One region of the Streptomyces sp. NPDC058291 genome, then DNA from elsewhere that is predicted to be linked to it. Evidence: riboswitches for the same ligand, from Rfam matches in the RefSeq annotation. Region 1 holds a riboswitch; the other holds the start of a gene.
The links. A riboswitch is a leader RNA that binds a small molecule or an ion and turns the genes downstream of it on or off. The one in region 1 is predicted to bind thiamine pyrophosphate.
Positions count from the first base shown of each region.

Region 2: linked by a shared signal. The riboswitch ahead of ACFVYK_RS20915 (thiamine ABC transporter substrate binding subunit) and the one ahead of thiC (phosphomethylpyrimidine synthase ThiC) in region 1 are both predicted to bind thiamine pyrophosphate.

Region 1 is NZ_JBHVYK010000062.1:7,845-15,254, reverse strand. Features, by position in the region: gene ACFVYK_RS26885 (VWA domain-containing protein) at 1-997, opposite strand, end outside; gene thiC (phosphomethylpyrimidine synthase ThiC) at 1,207-3,033, opposite strand; TPP riboswitch at 3,026-3,213, opposite strand; gene ACFVYK_RS26875 (YibE/F family protein) at 3,627-5,159, shown strand; gene ACFVYK_RS26870 (SsgA family sporulation/cell division regulator) at 5,351-5,797, opposite strand; gene ACFVYK_RS26865 (IclR family transcriptional regulator) at 5,898-6,635, opposite strand; gene ACFVYK_RS26860 (DUF5326 family protein) at 6,974-7,186, opposite strand; gene ACFVYK_RS26855 (cupin domain-containing protein) at 7,369-7,410, opposite strand, start outside.
Region 2 is NZ_JBHVYK010000040.1:11,869-19,278, reverse strand. Features, by position in the region: gene pyrH (UMP kinase) at 77-835, shown strand; gene frr (ribosome recycling factor) at 1,009-1,566, shown strand; gene ACFVYK_RS20930 (phosphatidate cytidylyltransferase) at 1,566-2,762, shown strand; gene ACFVYK_RS20925 (SRPBCC family protein) at 2,908-3,357, shown strand; gene rlmN (23S rRNA (adenine(2503)-C(2))-methyltransferase RlmN) at 4,244-5,350, shown strand; TPP riboswitch at 5,373-5,481, shown strand; gene ACFVYK_RS20915 (thiamine ABC transporter substrate binding subunit) at 5,560-6,642, shown strand; gene ACFVYK_RS20910 (ABC transporter permease) at 6,618-7,410, shown strand, end outside.

The DNA.
Region 1 (7,410 bases):
CACCCAGGCGCAGGTCGGGCAGACGCGCGGCCTCACTGGCGAACGTCCAGGCCTGCATCTCACCGTCGTCGTCGAGCTGGGCCGCCACCGCAGCCATCCGCTCCACGACGTCCGCCACCACGCCCTTGGAGTACAGGAACGACATGGACCCGGAGGCGTCGAGGACCAGCAGGATGCGCGCGCTGATGCCGGTCGCCCCGCGCTTGCTGAGGCTGACGGCGACCTGCTCCTTCCGCAACGACAGCCGCTTGCGCATGTCGACGGGAAGCCGCTCCTCGCCCTTCGTCAGACGAGGCTCTGAAAACGGACCCGCCGCGGTCGACTCCGGGCGGACGACCGAAGGCGGCGCCGGACGGACGGCCGGGGGCGATTGCGGGCGGCTGGGCAGCGGCACGTCCGCACGGGCGGGTGTCGGCGACCCGGGCTGAACGGGCGACACAGGCGGAACGGTCGTCGCGTCCGGTTCCTCGTCGACCGTGATCCCGAAGTCGATGGCCAGTCCCGCCAGTCCGGAGGCGTACCCCTGTCCGACCGCGCGGAACTTCCACCGGCCTTCGCGCTGGTACAACTCACCCCCGATGAACGCCGTCTCCGTGCCGGCCTGCATGTCGAAGCGAGCCATCTCATACCCACCGCCCGTACCGAACAGCCGCAGCATCAAACCGGTCACCTGCCCGAAGGTGCCGCCGTCGGCGGACGCGCACAGCACCACCCGGGTGATCGCCCCCTCCAGCGAGCGGAGATCGACGTCGACGGCATCGGTGATGACGCCGGCGGCACGACGCTTGCCGACGTGCCGCACGGCGCCGGACGCATGCAGCGGCTGGTTGTAGAAGACGAAGTCCCCGTCGTTGCGGACCCGCCCGTCGTCGGTCAACAGCAACGCCGAGACGTCGATGTCCGGCCCGCCGACGCCCTCGGCCCAGCTGAGTTCGACCCGGACATCCGGTGAGTCGACCGGCAGATTGGCACTCTTGCTCATGGATCGCGCTGTCATGGAGGCAAGTCTGCCGAGTCGACGTCCGACTTCAATGAACGAACAAGCACGTCACCTGTACCCGTTGATCCGTCCATCGGCCCCCTCGGTAGGTGCTTCGTTCGGTTCCCCCGTCAGCTCCCCCAGCACTGCCGGTTCGGGGATGCGCCCGAACCGACAGCACCGACGGCACCGACGAGGATCGACGAGGATCGATCAGGACCGTCCGGTCAGTCGGCCAGCGGCAGGTACACCCGGTTCCCGTTCGCGGCGAACTCCTTCGATTTCGCCAGCATCCCCTCGGCGATCTCGTCGGCCGAGGCGCCCTCTGTGGCCCCGGCGCCGAACCGCTCCGTGATGCTCTGGCTGATCTTCATCGAGCAGAACTTCGGCCCGCACATCGAGCAGAAGTGCGCCGTCTTCGCGGGCTCGGCCGGCAGCGTCTCGTCGTGGAACTCCCGTGCTGTGTCCGGGTCGAGAGCAAGGTTGAACTGGTCCTCCCAGCGGAACTCGAACCGCGCGTCGGACAGCGCGTCGTCCCATTCCTGCGCACCGGGGTGGCCCTTGGCGAGGTCGGCTGCGTGGGCGGCGATCTTGTAGGTGATGACGCCGGTCTTGACGTCGTCGCGGTTGGGCAGGCCCAGGTGTTCCTTGGGCGTGACGTAGCAGAGCATGGCCGTGCCCCACCAGGCGATCATCGCGGCGCCGATGCCGGAGGTGATGTGGTCGTACGCCGGCGCGACGTCCGTGGTCAGCGGGCCGAGCGTATAGAACGGAGCTTCATCACAGATCTCCTGCTGAAGGTCGATGTTCTCCTTGATCTTGTGCATCGGGACATGGCCCGGGCCTTCGATCATCGTCTGTACGTGAAAACGCTTGGCGATCGTGTTGAGTTCCCCGAGCGTCCTCAACTCAGCGAACTGGGCCTCGTCGTTGGCGTCCGCGATCGACCCCGGACGCAGGCCGTCACCGAGCGAGTAGGTGACGTCGTAGGCGGCGAGAATCTCGCAGAGTTCCTCGAAGTTCTCGTACAGGAAGGACTCCTTGTGGTGCGCCAGGCACCAGGCCGCCATGATCGAGCCGCCGCGCGAGACGATGCCGGTCTTGCGGTTGGCCGTGAGCGGGACGTACGCAAGACGGACTCCGGCGTGGACCGTCATGTAGTCGACGCCCTGTTCGGCCTGCTCGACGACCGTGTCCTTGTAGATCTCCCAGGTCAGCTCTTCGGCGCGACCGTCGACCTTCTCCAGCGCCTGGTACAGCGGCACCGTGCCGATGGGGACGGGGGAGTTGCGCAGCACCCACTCGCGAGTGGTGTGGATGTTGCGTCCGGTGGACAGGTCCATGACCGTGTCGGCGCCCCACCGGGTCGCCCAGGTCATCTTCTCGACCTCCTCCTCGATGGAGGAGGTCACGGCCGAGTTGCCGATGTTGGCGTTGACCTTCACCAGGAACCGCTTGCCGATGATCATCGGCTCGATCTCCGGGTGATTGACGTTGGCCGGCAGCACCGCACGGCCTGTTGCGATCTCCTCGCGGACCACTTCGGGAGAGACGTTCTCCCGGATGGCCACGAACTCCATCTCGGGCGTGATCTCCCCCTGGCGCGCATAGGCGAGCTGGGTGACCGCCTTGCCGTCCCGGCTGCGGCGCGGGAGCCGCGGCCGGCCGGGAAAGACTGCGTCGAGGTTGCGCAGACCACCGCGCGGCGCGGTGTGCTTGATGCCGTCGTCCTCGGGGCGGACCGGACGGCCGGCATACTCCTCGGTGTCTCCGCGGCCGATGATCCAGCTCTCACGCAGCGGCGAGAGCCCCCTGCGGACGTCGGTCTCGACGAGAGGATCGGTGTACGGGCCGGACGTGTCGTACAGCGTGACCGACTTCCCGTTGGTGAGGTGCACCTGACGGACCGGCACCCGCAGATCGGGGCGAGTGCCCTCGACGTACCCCTTGTGCCAGCCGATGGACTTCCTGGCCTCCGCATCGGCGACGTCGACCGCGTTCTCGCTGGTCGCGTCCTGCATGGAGGCAGGCGTGCGTGCGTCCTTCTTGGTCATGAGACCTACTCCCTACGCCGGCATTACCCGGTAACAGGTTCGGCGGTCGACGCAGCGGCTACCGTCTGCCGACGTTTCCTGTGAAACCTCACTCGCCGTGAGACGTTCCACGTGAAACATCGCGAAAACGGAGGTCAGCGCCCTCTCAGCCCGGTGCTCCGAGCTCCCGCGTGTGCAAAAGTGCCTCCACGCTAGCGTCAATTCGGGCGCGGTGAACAGAGGGCCCCCTTCGTTCTTGCGATGATCGGTCGGTGACCACGACACCCCATCCCCCGCTTCCGCCCGAGCCGCGCCGTCGGTCGGGTACCGGAAACGGCCCCGCCGACGGTCCCGGTCCCGCGCAGGAGCCGGGGTATGCGGGAGGACTGGGCGGCCTGGCCCGCGGTCGAGCCCCCGGTCATCAGGGCCCGGCCTCCGGGCCCGACCGCGCCCCTGCCCCTGCTGGTCCCGGCCCTGAGCCCGAACGCGGGTACGGGTACGGATACGGCAGCGGCAGGCATGGCGATGGTGGCGGTGACAGCCACGAGAGCCGTCATGGGTACGCATACGGTCCCGGTCCCAGCACCGGCACCGGCGGCGGCACCGGTCAGGGCATGGGATCCGGGGGCGGGCACGGGGCCGGTTACGGCGGTGCACATGACCCCGGCCACGGCGAGGAGCAGCATGCCCAGGAGCGCAGCGACGGGCGCGGGCCCGGTCAGGGCGAGGGGCAAAGGCCCGCGCACGAAGAGGGCCACGGGCATGCCCACGGCCACAGCCACAGTCACGGCCCGGCCGCGCCCGTCTCCCGGCACCTGCGCAAGGTCATCGCTGCCATCCTCATCCCGTTCGGCGCCGCGGTGCTGGTCGGGCTCGTGGTGCTGTGGCCCGGCGGCGCCCCGGCGCACGAACGCACCGGGGTCGGCTTCGATCGGCAGACTCAACAGGCCACGGTCACCAAGGTCGTGAGCGTGAGCTGCGCCTCGGTGAACGCCTCGGGCGACACTCCGACCGGCGACACCTCCACAGCCGAGGGCTCCTCGGCGCAGCAGCAGGCGAGCGGCATCTGCAAGAGGGCCACGATCCGGGTGGACACCGGCCACGACAAGGGCCGTACGTTCGCCGAGATCATCCAGCCGGACCAGACCCGGCAGTTGGACCAGGGCGAGAAGGTGGTGGTCGCCTACGAGCCTTCGGCGCCGAGGGAGCTGCAGTACTCGGTCACCGACGTGAACCGCCGCATCCCGATGTCGGTGCTGGCCATCGTCTTCGCCGTGGCCGTCGTGATCGTCGGGCGGCTTCGGGGCGTGATGGCGCTGGTCGCGCTGGCCATCAGCTTCCTGGTGCTGAACTTCTTCGTGTTGCCGGCGATCCTGCAGGGCTCGAACCCGTTGGTGGTGGCCGTGGTGGGGGCGAGCGCCATCATGCTGATCGCGCTCTATCTGTGTCACGGTCTGTCGGCCCGCACCTCCGTCGCGGTACTCGGCACGCTCGTCTCCCTGCTGCTCATCGGCGTCCTCGGCTCGGTCTTCATCGACTGGGCGTCCCTGACCGGCAACACGGACGACAACACCGGCCTGATCCATGGCCTGTATCCGTCCATCGACATGAGCGGCCTGCTGCTCGCCGGCGTCATCATCGGCTCGCTCGGGGTCCTCGACGACGTGACGGTCACGCAGACGTCAGCGGTCTGGGAACTGCACGAGGCCAATCCGTCGATGGGCCGACGCGGGCTCTACCGGGCCGGCATCCGCATCGGCCGCGACCACATCGCCTCGGTGGTCAACACGCTCGTCCTCGCCTACGCCGGCGCCGCCCTGCCGCTGTTGCTGCTCTTCTCGATCGCGCAGAGCAGTGTGGGCGCCGTCGCCAACAGTGAGCTGGTGGCGGAGGAGATCGTGCGCACGCTCGTGGGGTCGATCGGCCTGGTGGCCTCGGTGCCGGTGACGACACTTCTGGCCGCTCTCGTGGTCTCCGCCGATCGTCCGGGAACCGACGCGGCGGCCGTGGCGGCTCCGAAGGCGCCTGCCGCGGGTGCGCTGGGTCCGGTGAGTTCCGCGGACCCGGTGGGTGCTGGGGCTTCGGTGGCTGCGCCGACCGGTCCGGCGCCGGCCTGGGGCGGCCGGGGCAAGCGCCGCAAACGCTGACCCGGCCGGACCACGCCCAGCCCCCGAATGGGAGCCGGGCGCTCGCCCGACGGACCGGTGGGACCGTGGGAGCGGCGAGTGGCATGCGTGGTGCCGGCGGCACCGGCAACACCGCGGAGAAGCGTTACTGCGCGCCCGCACCCGGTGACGGAGCTCTCCGTTGCCGCTCGCCGCCGCTCGCCGCCACTTAGTCAGCCCGCGCTCTGTTCCTCCGCCAGAATGCGGCCCAGCGCCTCGTCCAGATGCGCGTCGAAGTCGGCGAGCGCCCCCTCCTGCCCCAGAGGCACCAGCTTGTCGGTGCGATCGAGGAAGGCCACCAGAGGGGCCGCCGAGGAGCGGAACACAGCCTGGTCCCCACAGACCTGAAGCCGGATCAGGACCTCTCCGAGCACGTCCGGATCCACGGGCGAGACGCGGACGTCGCCCTCACCGCACGGCCTGCCCACTCCGTCGATGAGCAGTTCTCGACCGAAGGCCCAGGTCACCGGGGCGTCGCCGGGCAAATGGAAGGTGAGCCGCACCGCGTAGGGATCGCACGACTCGTAGCCCAGCTCCACCGGGATGCGGAACGAGAGATCCTCGGACACGAGGAAGCTCATCATGACCTCTGCCTGTACTGCCTGCACGGACTCGCGCATCGCCTAACCCCGTCATTTGCCGTCGATTGGCCGGGAATGAACCTTCTGACACTGCAGGCATCTTGCTGAACGTACACAACAGATCACAAGGAGTGAGTTTTCAGATACTGATAGAGATGGCGAGGGAGCCCAGCAGGCGTCCGACCTCGTTCTGCAGTTGGCGGGCCGCGGCGTGCAGCCGGTCGGCATGATGGGCGGGCAGCGAGATGGCCATCGTCGCCGCCGTGGTGCCCACGGTGATCGGAATGGCGGCGCACACGGTGCCCAGCGCGTACTCCTGTCGTTCGACGACCGGTTCCATGCGCGGCATCCGCTCCAGGCGCCGCAGCAGGGTGTGGTTGTCCCGCACGGTGTACGGGGTGATCGACCGCGCCGCGTAGCGGCTCAGGTGGTCCCGGCGGGCGTCCTCGTCCAGTTGGGAGAGCAGGCACTGGCCGATGGCGTGGGCGTGTCCCGTCTCGCGGAAGTCGGCCCATTCCTCGACCGCCGGGTTGCCCGGGGTGTCGGAGACGCACATGATCTCGATCTCGCCGTCCCGATACCGTGCGTAGTACACGGGGACACCGATCGAATCGCGCCATTGAGCGAGCGTGTCGGCGACGGTGCTGCGACGTTTCTGCGCCGCTCCGCTGCTGCCGAGTCGTTCGGCGGCGTCACCGAGGAAGAACAGACCCTTGTCCCGGCGCAGATAGCCCTCGTGCACAAGAGTGCGCAACAGGTGGTAGGCCGTGGGCAGGGCGAGACCGGTCTCACGGGCCAGTTGCTTCGCCGGGGCTCCGAACTCGTGCTCGGCGACGGTTTCCAGCAGCCGCATGGCGCGCTGCACGGATCCGATCAAGGTGGCCGCCGAGTGGGGCTGCTCGGGGTCGGCCGCGTTCGGCGGGCGCTGGAGCGGAGGTACGAGGGAACGCGGTGGGGTGGGGGGTGCATACGGTTGCGCGGTTGCGGTGTCGACCGTGGGCAAGGGGGCTCCCGAGGCGCGAGGGGGCGGTCCGTGCGGGGGGACACGGGAGGGGGCGTACGCCGCTCGCGGGGCGTCGTCCCCGCGTCGAGTTCCGGACTTTAACCGTCTGCCACCGCTTGCAGACCGGCTGTGGGAAAACTTCCCCCGGCCGAGGGAACCGGTGATTCCTGTTACCGATCACCGGTCTCCGGCACCGCTCACCCGCCCGCGCCTCACCAGTCGCTGCGCGACGACGAACTCGACATGAACTTACGTACGACATAGATCAGTCCGCCGACCAGCGCCACGAAGACCAACAGCTTGAAGAGCAGGCCGATCACGAAGCCGACGACGCTGGCTATCAGCCCGCCGAACACGACCAGGGCGATGACCGGCACCGCGACCCACTTCACCCACCACGGCAGTCCCGTGAAGATCTCTTGCATCGCTCTCGTCCTCATCCTCTTCGATCGACGTCCGGCGCTCGTGTCGCGCCGGATCCTTTCGATGTCCTGCGTCGATGCTAGGGCCGAAGAGGGCACGGACGGGGTCCTCGCATCCCTTGTCCTCCCCTGATCGAACCCTTAGGGAACCCCGAGACGGCGCGTCGGCTGGGAGACGGAGAAGCTCAGCCCTCGGGCGGCGAGAACACCACCAGGACCCGCAGATC
Region 2 (7,410 bases), on a different contig from region 1:
GCACGGGTTGCCCACGACACCCCACCGGCAGTGGCCTTCTTCGTATGTGCACCACGTGAAAGAGGCGGGATCTCCCATGACCACCAAGGCTCAGAAGAGCGACGACGGCAAACTGCACGGCCGGTTTCTGCTGAAGCTGTCCGGTGAGGCGTTCTCCGGCGGCGGAGGCCTGGGCGTGGACCCCGACGTGGTGCACAAGATCGCCCGGGAGATCGCGGCCGTCGTCCGCGACGGCGCCGAGATCGCCGTCGTCATCGGCGGCGGCAACTTCTTCCGCGGCGCCGAGCTCCAGATGCGCGGCATGGACCGGGCCCGCTCGGACTACATGGGCATGCTCGGCACCGTCATGAACTGCCTCGCCCTCCAGGACTTCCTGGAGAAGGAGGGCATCGACAGCCGCGTGCAGACCGCCATCACCATGGGCCAGGTCGCCGAGCCGTACATCCCGCTGCGGGCCGTGCGGCACCTGGAGAAGGGGCGCGTGGTCATCTTCGGCGCCGGGATGGGCATGCCCTACTTCTCGACCGACACCACCGCCGCCCAGCGCGCCCTGGAGATCGACGCCGAGGCGCTGCTCATGGGCAAGAACGGCGTGGACGGCGTCTACGACTCCGACCCGAAGACCAACCCGGCGGCCGTCAAGTTCGACGCCCTCGGCTACGGCGAGGTCATCACGCGCGACCTCAAGGTCGCCGACATGACCGCGATCACGCTGTGCCGCGACAACAAGCTGCCGATCCTCGTCTTCGAGCTTCTCGCCGAGGGCAATATCGCCCGCGCCGTCAAGGGTGAGAAGATCGGCACGCTCGTGGGTGAGCAAGGCAGCCGGTCCTGACCGGTGCCATCCCGGTTTTCCACGACAACGTCTGACCGGGGGACGGACCCGGGTCGGGGGATGGACAATGTCCTGCCGGTCGGGAACCGTGCAGGAAGAAGACGCGACGCAGCCGGCCGCCGCCCTCACAGGGATCCGGAGCCGGGCCTACTCAAGACACGCAGGAGCAAGTGGTGATCGAAGAGACCCTCCTCGAGGCCGAGGAGAAGATGGAGAAGGCCGTCGTGGTCGCCAAGGAGGACTTCGCCGCGATCCGCACCGGCCGTGCGCACCCGGCGATGTTCAACAAGATCGTGGCCGACTACTACGGCGCGCCGACGCCGATCAACCAGCTGGCTTCGTTCTCCGTGCCGGAGCCGCGCATGGCGGTCGTGACGCCGTTCGACAAGACCGCGCTGCGCAACATCGAGCAGGCGATCCGCGACTCCGACCTTGGCGTCAACCCGAGCAACGACGGCAACATCATCCGAGTGGTGTTCCCCGAGCTGACCGAGGAGCGCCGCCGCGACTACATCAAGGTCGCCAAGAGCAAGGGCGAGGACGCCAAGGTGTCCATCCGCGCGGTCCGCCGCAAGGCCAAGGACGCGATCGACAAGCTGATCAAGGACGGCGAGGTCGGCGAGGACGAGGGCCGCCGTGCGGAGAAGGAGCTCGACGACACCACCGCGAAGTACGTCGCCCAGGTGGACGAGCTCCTGAAGCACAAGGAATCGGAGCTCCTCGAGGTCTGATGAACGACTCTTCCTGGGGTTCACCGCCACAAGCCGGGTCGCGGGCCGGGTACTGGGAGCCCGCCGACCCGGGGCTCGCCCAGGGGGCCGCCCCGGCGGGTCCCGCGTACGATGCGCCTGAGGCGCAGCAGACTCGCCCCATGCCCATCGTCCCCGACGTACCCGCACACGGCGGAAACCAGGATGACGACCGGGGGGCCGCTCGGCTGGGCGGTCCCCTGTTCCCAGACGAGAGCCACGGCCACGCGCCCTACGGCGGCGAGCCCCACGGCCGCGCCGCTCACGGCGACGACACCTCGACGGCACAGCCCCCTGCGGCGATGCCGCAGAATCCGGAGCCCATGCCCGACGCCCCTCACCCGGCGCCCGCGCCCCAGAAGAAGAGCGCGGGCCGAGACCTGGGCGCGGCCATAGGAGTCGGCGTCGGGCTCGGCGCGGTCATCGTCGCGTCGTTGTTCGTCGTCAAGGCCGTGTTCGTCGGCGTGATAGCGGTGGCCGTCGTCGTCGGCCTGTGGGAGCTCACCAGCAGGCTGCAGGAGCGCAAGGGCATCAGGGCGCCGCTCGTGCCGCTCGCGGTCGGCGGCGCGGCGATGGTCGTCGCCGGGTACGTCCGGGGCCCCGAGGGCGCCTGGGTCGCCATGGCCCTCACCGCGCTCGCGGTGCTGGTCTGGCGGATGACGGAACCGCCCGAGGGCTACCTCAAGGACGTCACGGCCGGCGTCTTCGCCGCCTTCTACGTCCCGTTCCTGGCGACGTTCGTCGCCCTGATGCTGACCGCCGACGACGGCGCCCTCCGCGTCCTGACGTTCCTGCTGCTGACGGTCGTCAGCGACACCGGCGCCTACGCGGTGGGCTGGCGCTTCGGCAAGACCAAGCTCGCCCCGCGCATCAGCCCGGGCAAGACCCGCGAGGGTCTGCTGGGCGCGGTGTCGTTCGCGATGGTCGCCGGCGCGCTGTGCATGCAGTTCCTCATCGACGACGGCGTCTGGTGGCAGGGGCTGGTGCTCGGCTTCGCCGTCGCGGCCAGCGCCACGCTCGGCGACCTCGGTGAGTCCATGATCAAGCGGGACCTGGGCATCAAGGACATGGGCACCCTGCTCCCGGGCCACGGCGGCATCATGGACCGGCTGGACAGCCTGCTGCCGACGGCACCGGTGGTCTGGGCCCTGTTCGTCCTGTTCGTGGGGTCCGGCTGACCCGCGCGCGGCACCCCGGCTCCTGCGGGCCCTCGTCCTGATCGACCGGGACGGGGGCCCGCTGCCGTGGTCGTCAGCCCGGGCCGGTGGGACGATTCTGGTGAAGGCCGCACAGGGGGGATCGCCCTGAAAGGGGGCGGGCTGTATGTCCGACTTCCATGAATCGATCGACGTCGACGCCACTCCCGACGATGTATGGGCCTATGTCACCGACCCCTCCCACCTGCCCGAGTGGCAGGCGAGCGCGGTGTCGGCGGAGCAACTCGGCCCCGAGCCGGCCGGTGTCGGCTCCCAGGTGCGGGTCACACGGCACATCGGCAGCCGGGACATGCCGATGACCATGGAGTACACCCACTACGACCCGCCGCACTCCTGGACCCTGCAGGGCGTCGACGGCCCGGTGCGCGGCCACTTCCACGGCGAGATCCTCCCGATCGACGACGGCCGCCGCTCCCGCGTGATCATGGATCTCGACTTCGAGGGCAAGGGCATGGGCAAGATCCTCGTGCCCCTCGTCGTCCGCCGCCAGGTCCGCAAGGAGTTCCCGGTGAACGAGCGACTGCTGAAGGACCGTCTGGAGCACCGGACGGTATGACACCCGCAGGCGGCTGGGCCGCGGCGACGAGAAGATCCCGGTGAGCCCCGGACGCGGCCCGGTGAGCCCCGGACGCGGCCCGGTCGGCCCCGGACGCGGCCCCGGCCGTCTGGTGCGCCCGACCGGCCATGGCCTGAGTGCGACGCCGACCGCGTGATCATGTGCAGGCTCTGGATCGTCCGCGCCGTCGGCGGTACCTTCCCACCATGACCGACAATCGAAAGGGCAATGCCGCGTAGGCGCCCGTCTGCCGTGCGGGACGACCTCCCCGTGCGCGTCTCCCGCCCGTGCCCCCGCCGCCCGTGTCCGCCGATCGACAGGCTGTCCGGGGCATGCGCGGCCCACATCCGCAGGCTGGAAATCAGGCGTTTCTGGCCAGGCGACACAGCCAGAGCCTTTCGGCACTGGGCCGCCTTGGCACACGGCCCGCTCAAGAGGTTGGCTGATCCCTCCACTTCCACCAGGTGTGGCATCCCCGAGTGCGGTTGTGATCCGGGCCACTCCCGCGATCACCTTGAAGCGATCATGCGTGCCTTGCCCAGGAAGTCGGCACGAGAGCTACGCGCGCTGGTCCAGGATCTCGACGCCAAGATCCTCGGACGAGCCCGAGTCGTCCGTGCCCCTTCGCCCGACGTCCCGTGGTGGCGCGATCAGCTCTGAGGACCCGCCGATGGCGCCCGTGCCTCATCCGTTCCCGAGCGTGCGGGGAGCCGCGGGCGACCACGGTGGCAAGCCGGCCCCGAGCAGCGCAACGACCCCACGCGCCCCGGGCCGCCCCTGGGCCGTGCGATGCCGGCCGGCGCCCCAGACGGCACCGACGGGGTGACCACCCCCACCCCGCTCCCGGCCTGGGGCCCCGGCGATGATCTGCCACACTGGACGTGTTATGCCTGCACCCGGAGAACTCACTTTCGTCGCCCCCCGCGGAGCCAAGAAGCCGCCGCGGCATCTCGCCGACCTCTCGCCCGCCGAGCGGAAGGAGGTCGTGGCGGAGATCGGGGAGAAGCCCTTTCGTGCCAAGCAGCTCTCGCAGCACTACTTCGCCCGGTACGCGCACGACCCGGCGGAGTGGACCGACATCCCGGCCGGCTCCCGCGAGAAGCTGCGTGAGGCGCTGCTGCCGGATCTGATGTCGGTCGTCCGGCATCTGTCGACGGACCAGGGGACCACCCGTAAGACCCTGTGGCGGCTGTTCGACGGCACGCTCGTGGAGTCCGTGCTGATGCGGTACCCGGACCGGGTGACCATGTGCATCAGCTCGCAGGCGGGATGCGGGATGAACTGCCCGTTCTGCGCCACCGGACAGGCGGGGCTCGACCGGAATCTGTCCACCGCCGAGATCGTGCACCAGATCGTCGACGGGATGCGGGCGCTGCGCGACGGCGAGGTGCCCGGCGGGCCCGCGCGGCTGTCCAACATCGTCTTCATGGGGATGGGCGAGCCGCTCGCCAACTACAACCGCGTCGTCGGCGCCATCCGCGCGCTGACCGATCCGGCGCCGGACGGGCTCGGGCTGTCGCAGCGCGGGATCACCGTGTCGACGGTCGGGCTGGTGCCGGCCATCCGCCGGTTCTCCGACGAGGGCTTCAAGTGCCGGCTCGCGATCTCCCTGCACGCTCCCGACGACGAGCTGCGCGACACCCTCGTCCCCGTGAACACGCGGTGGAAGGTGCGCGAGGTGCTGGACGCCGGGTTCGAGTACACCGAGCGGTCGGGTCGTCGGCTGTCCATCGAGTACGCGCTGATCCGGGACATCAACGACCAGGCGTGGCGTGGCGACCGGCTCGGCCGGCTGCTGCGCGGCAAGCCCGTGCACGTCAACCTCATCCCGCTGAACCCGACGCCGGGCTCGAAGTGGACGGCGTCCCGGCCGGAGGACGAGAAGGCCTTCGTCGAGGCGATCGCCGCGCACGGGGTGCCCGTGACCGTGCGGGACACCCGTGGCCAGGAGATCGACGGGGCGTGCGGTCAGCTCGCGGCCACCGAGCGGTAGTCTGAGGACCGTACACATCTTCATATTCCGACAGGGGAGCGCCACAGCGCTGAGAGTGCGGCACCCAGGCCCGCAGACCCTCTGAACCTCGCCCAGGTCATTCTGGGTAGGAAGTTCGGTCATCACTCGAGCTGTTGCGCCCTGCCCGGCGTTCCGTGCGGACCCGGGCGGGGCCGCGTCTCTTCCTGGTCAACCCAGGAGGAAAACCAGTGCAGAACAAGACCTTCGTGGCCGTGGCCGTCGGACTCGGCCTGGTCGCTTTGTCCGCGTGCGGGTCGTCGGACGGGAAGGAGACGGCGGGCTCCGCGGGCTCCCGGACCGTCACCCTCGTCAGCCATGACTCCTGGGCCGTGTCCAAGGGCGTGCTCGCCGACTTCGAGAAGCAGTCCGGGTACAAGGTGAAGGTGCTCAAGGACGGCGACGCCGGGCAGGCCGTCAACAAGGCGATCCTCACCAAGGACAACCCGCAGGGCGACGTCTTCTTCGGCGTCGACAACACCCTCCTCTCCCGCGCCCTCGACAACGGGCTGTTCCAGCCGTACGAGGCCAAGGGACTGGCGCAGGTCGGCAGCCAGTACCAGGTGGACGCGGGGAAGCACCGGGTCACGCCCGTCGACTTCGGCGACATCTGCGTCAACTACGACAAGGCGTACTTCGCCGAGCACGAGCTGGCCCCGCCCGCCTCCTTCGACGACCTGGTGAAGCCCGCCTACAAGGACCTCCTCGTCACCGAGAACGCCTCCACCTCCTCGCCCGGGCTCGGCTTCCTGCTCGGCACGGCCGCGCAGTACGGCGACGGGGGCTGGGAGGGCTACTGGAAGAAGCTCAAGGCCAACGGCGTGAAGGTGGTCGACGGCTGGGAGCAGGCCTACAACGAGGAGTTCTCCGGTTCCGCCGGGGGCAGGAAGGCGAAGGCCGACCGGCCGCTCGTGGTGTCCTACGCCTCCTCGCCGCCCGCCGAGGTGATCTACGGCGACCCGAAGCCGGCCACCGCGCCGACCGGCGTCGCTTCCGGCACCTGCTTCCGGCAGATCGAGTTCGCGGGGCTGCTGGACAACGCGGCCGACAGCGAGGGCGGCAAGGCGCTGATCGACTTCCTGATCAGCAAGAGGTTCCAGCAGGACATGCCCCTCAACATGTTCGTGTATCCGGTGGTGAAGGGGGCGGCCGTCCCCGCCGAGTTCACCGCGTACGGGCCCGCCGCCGCGCACCCCGAGACCATGGACCCGGCGAAGATCGCCGACAACCGTGACGACTGGGTCAAGTCATGGACCTCGCTCGTACTGAAGTGACCGGGCGCGGGGCCCGCGCGGGGAGCGCGGCGCGGCTCGGTCTCCTGGCCTTGCCCGTCGCGTTCTTCGCGGTCTTCTTCGCCTACCCGGTCGCGGCCATCGTCGCCCGGGGGCTCCACGTCGACGGCTCGTGGCGCTTCGGGCGGCTGTGGGACGTGCTCGGGCAGTCCGACGTCCGCCACGTGCTGTGGTTCACCGCCTGGCAGGCGCTCGCCTCCACCGCGCTCACGCTGCTGGTGGCGCTGCCGGGCGCCTACGTGTTCGCGCGCCTGGACTTCCCGGGCAAGCAGGTGCTGCGCGCCGTCGTCACCGTGCCGTTCGTGCTGCCCACGGTGGTCGTCGGCACCGCGTTCCTCGCACTCGTCGGGCGCGGCGGGCTGCTCGACGAGCTGTGGGGCGTCCGCCTCGACACCACCGTGTGGGCGATCCTGCTCGCGCACGTCTTCTTCAACTACGCGGTCGTCGTGCGCACGGTGGGCGGGCTGTGGGCGCAGCTCGACCCGCGGCAGGAGGAGGCGGCGCGGATGCTGGGCGCGTCCCGGCTGCGGGCCTGGCGCACGGTGACCCTGCCGGCGCTTGGGCCGGCCGTCGCCGCGGCCGCGCTGATGGTCTTCCTGTTCACCTTCACCTCCTTCGGCGTGGTGCAGATCCTGGGCGGCCCGACCTTCTCCACCCTCGAAGTGGAGATCTACCGGCAGACCTCCGAGATCTTCGACCTGTCCACGGCGGCCGTCCTCACGATCGTCCAGTTCGCGGCCGTCGGCGCGA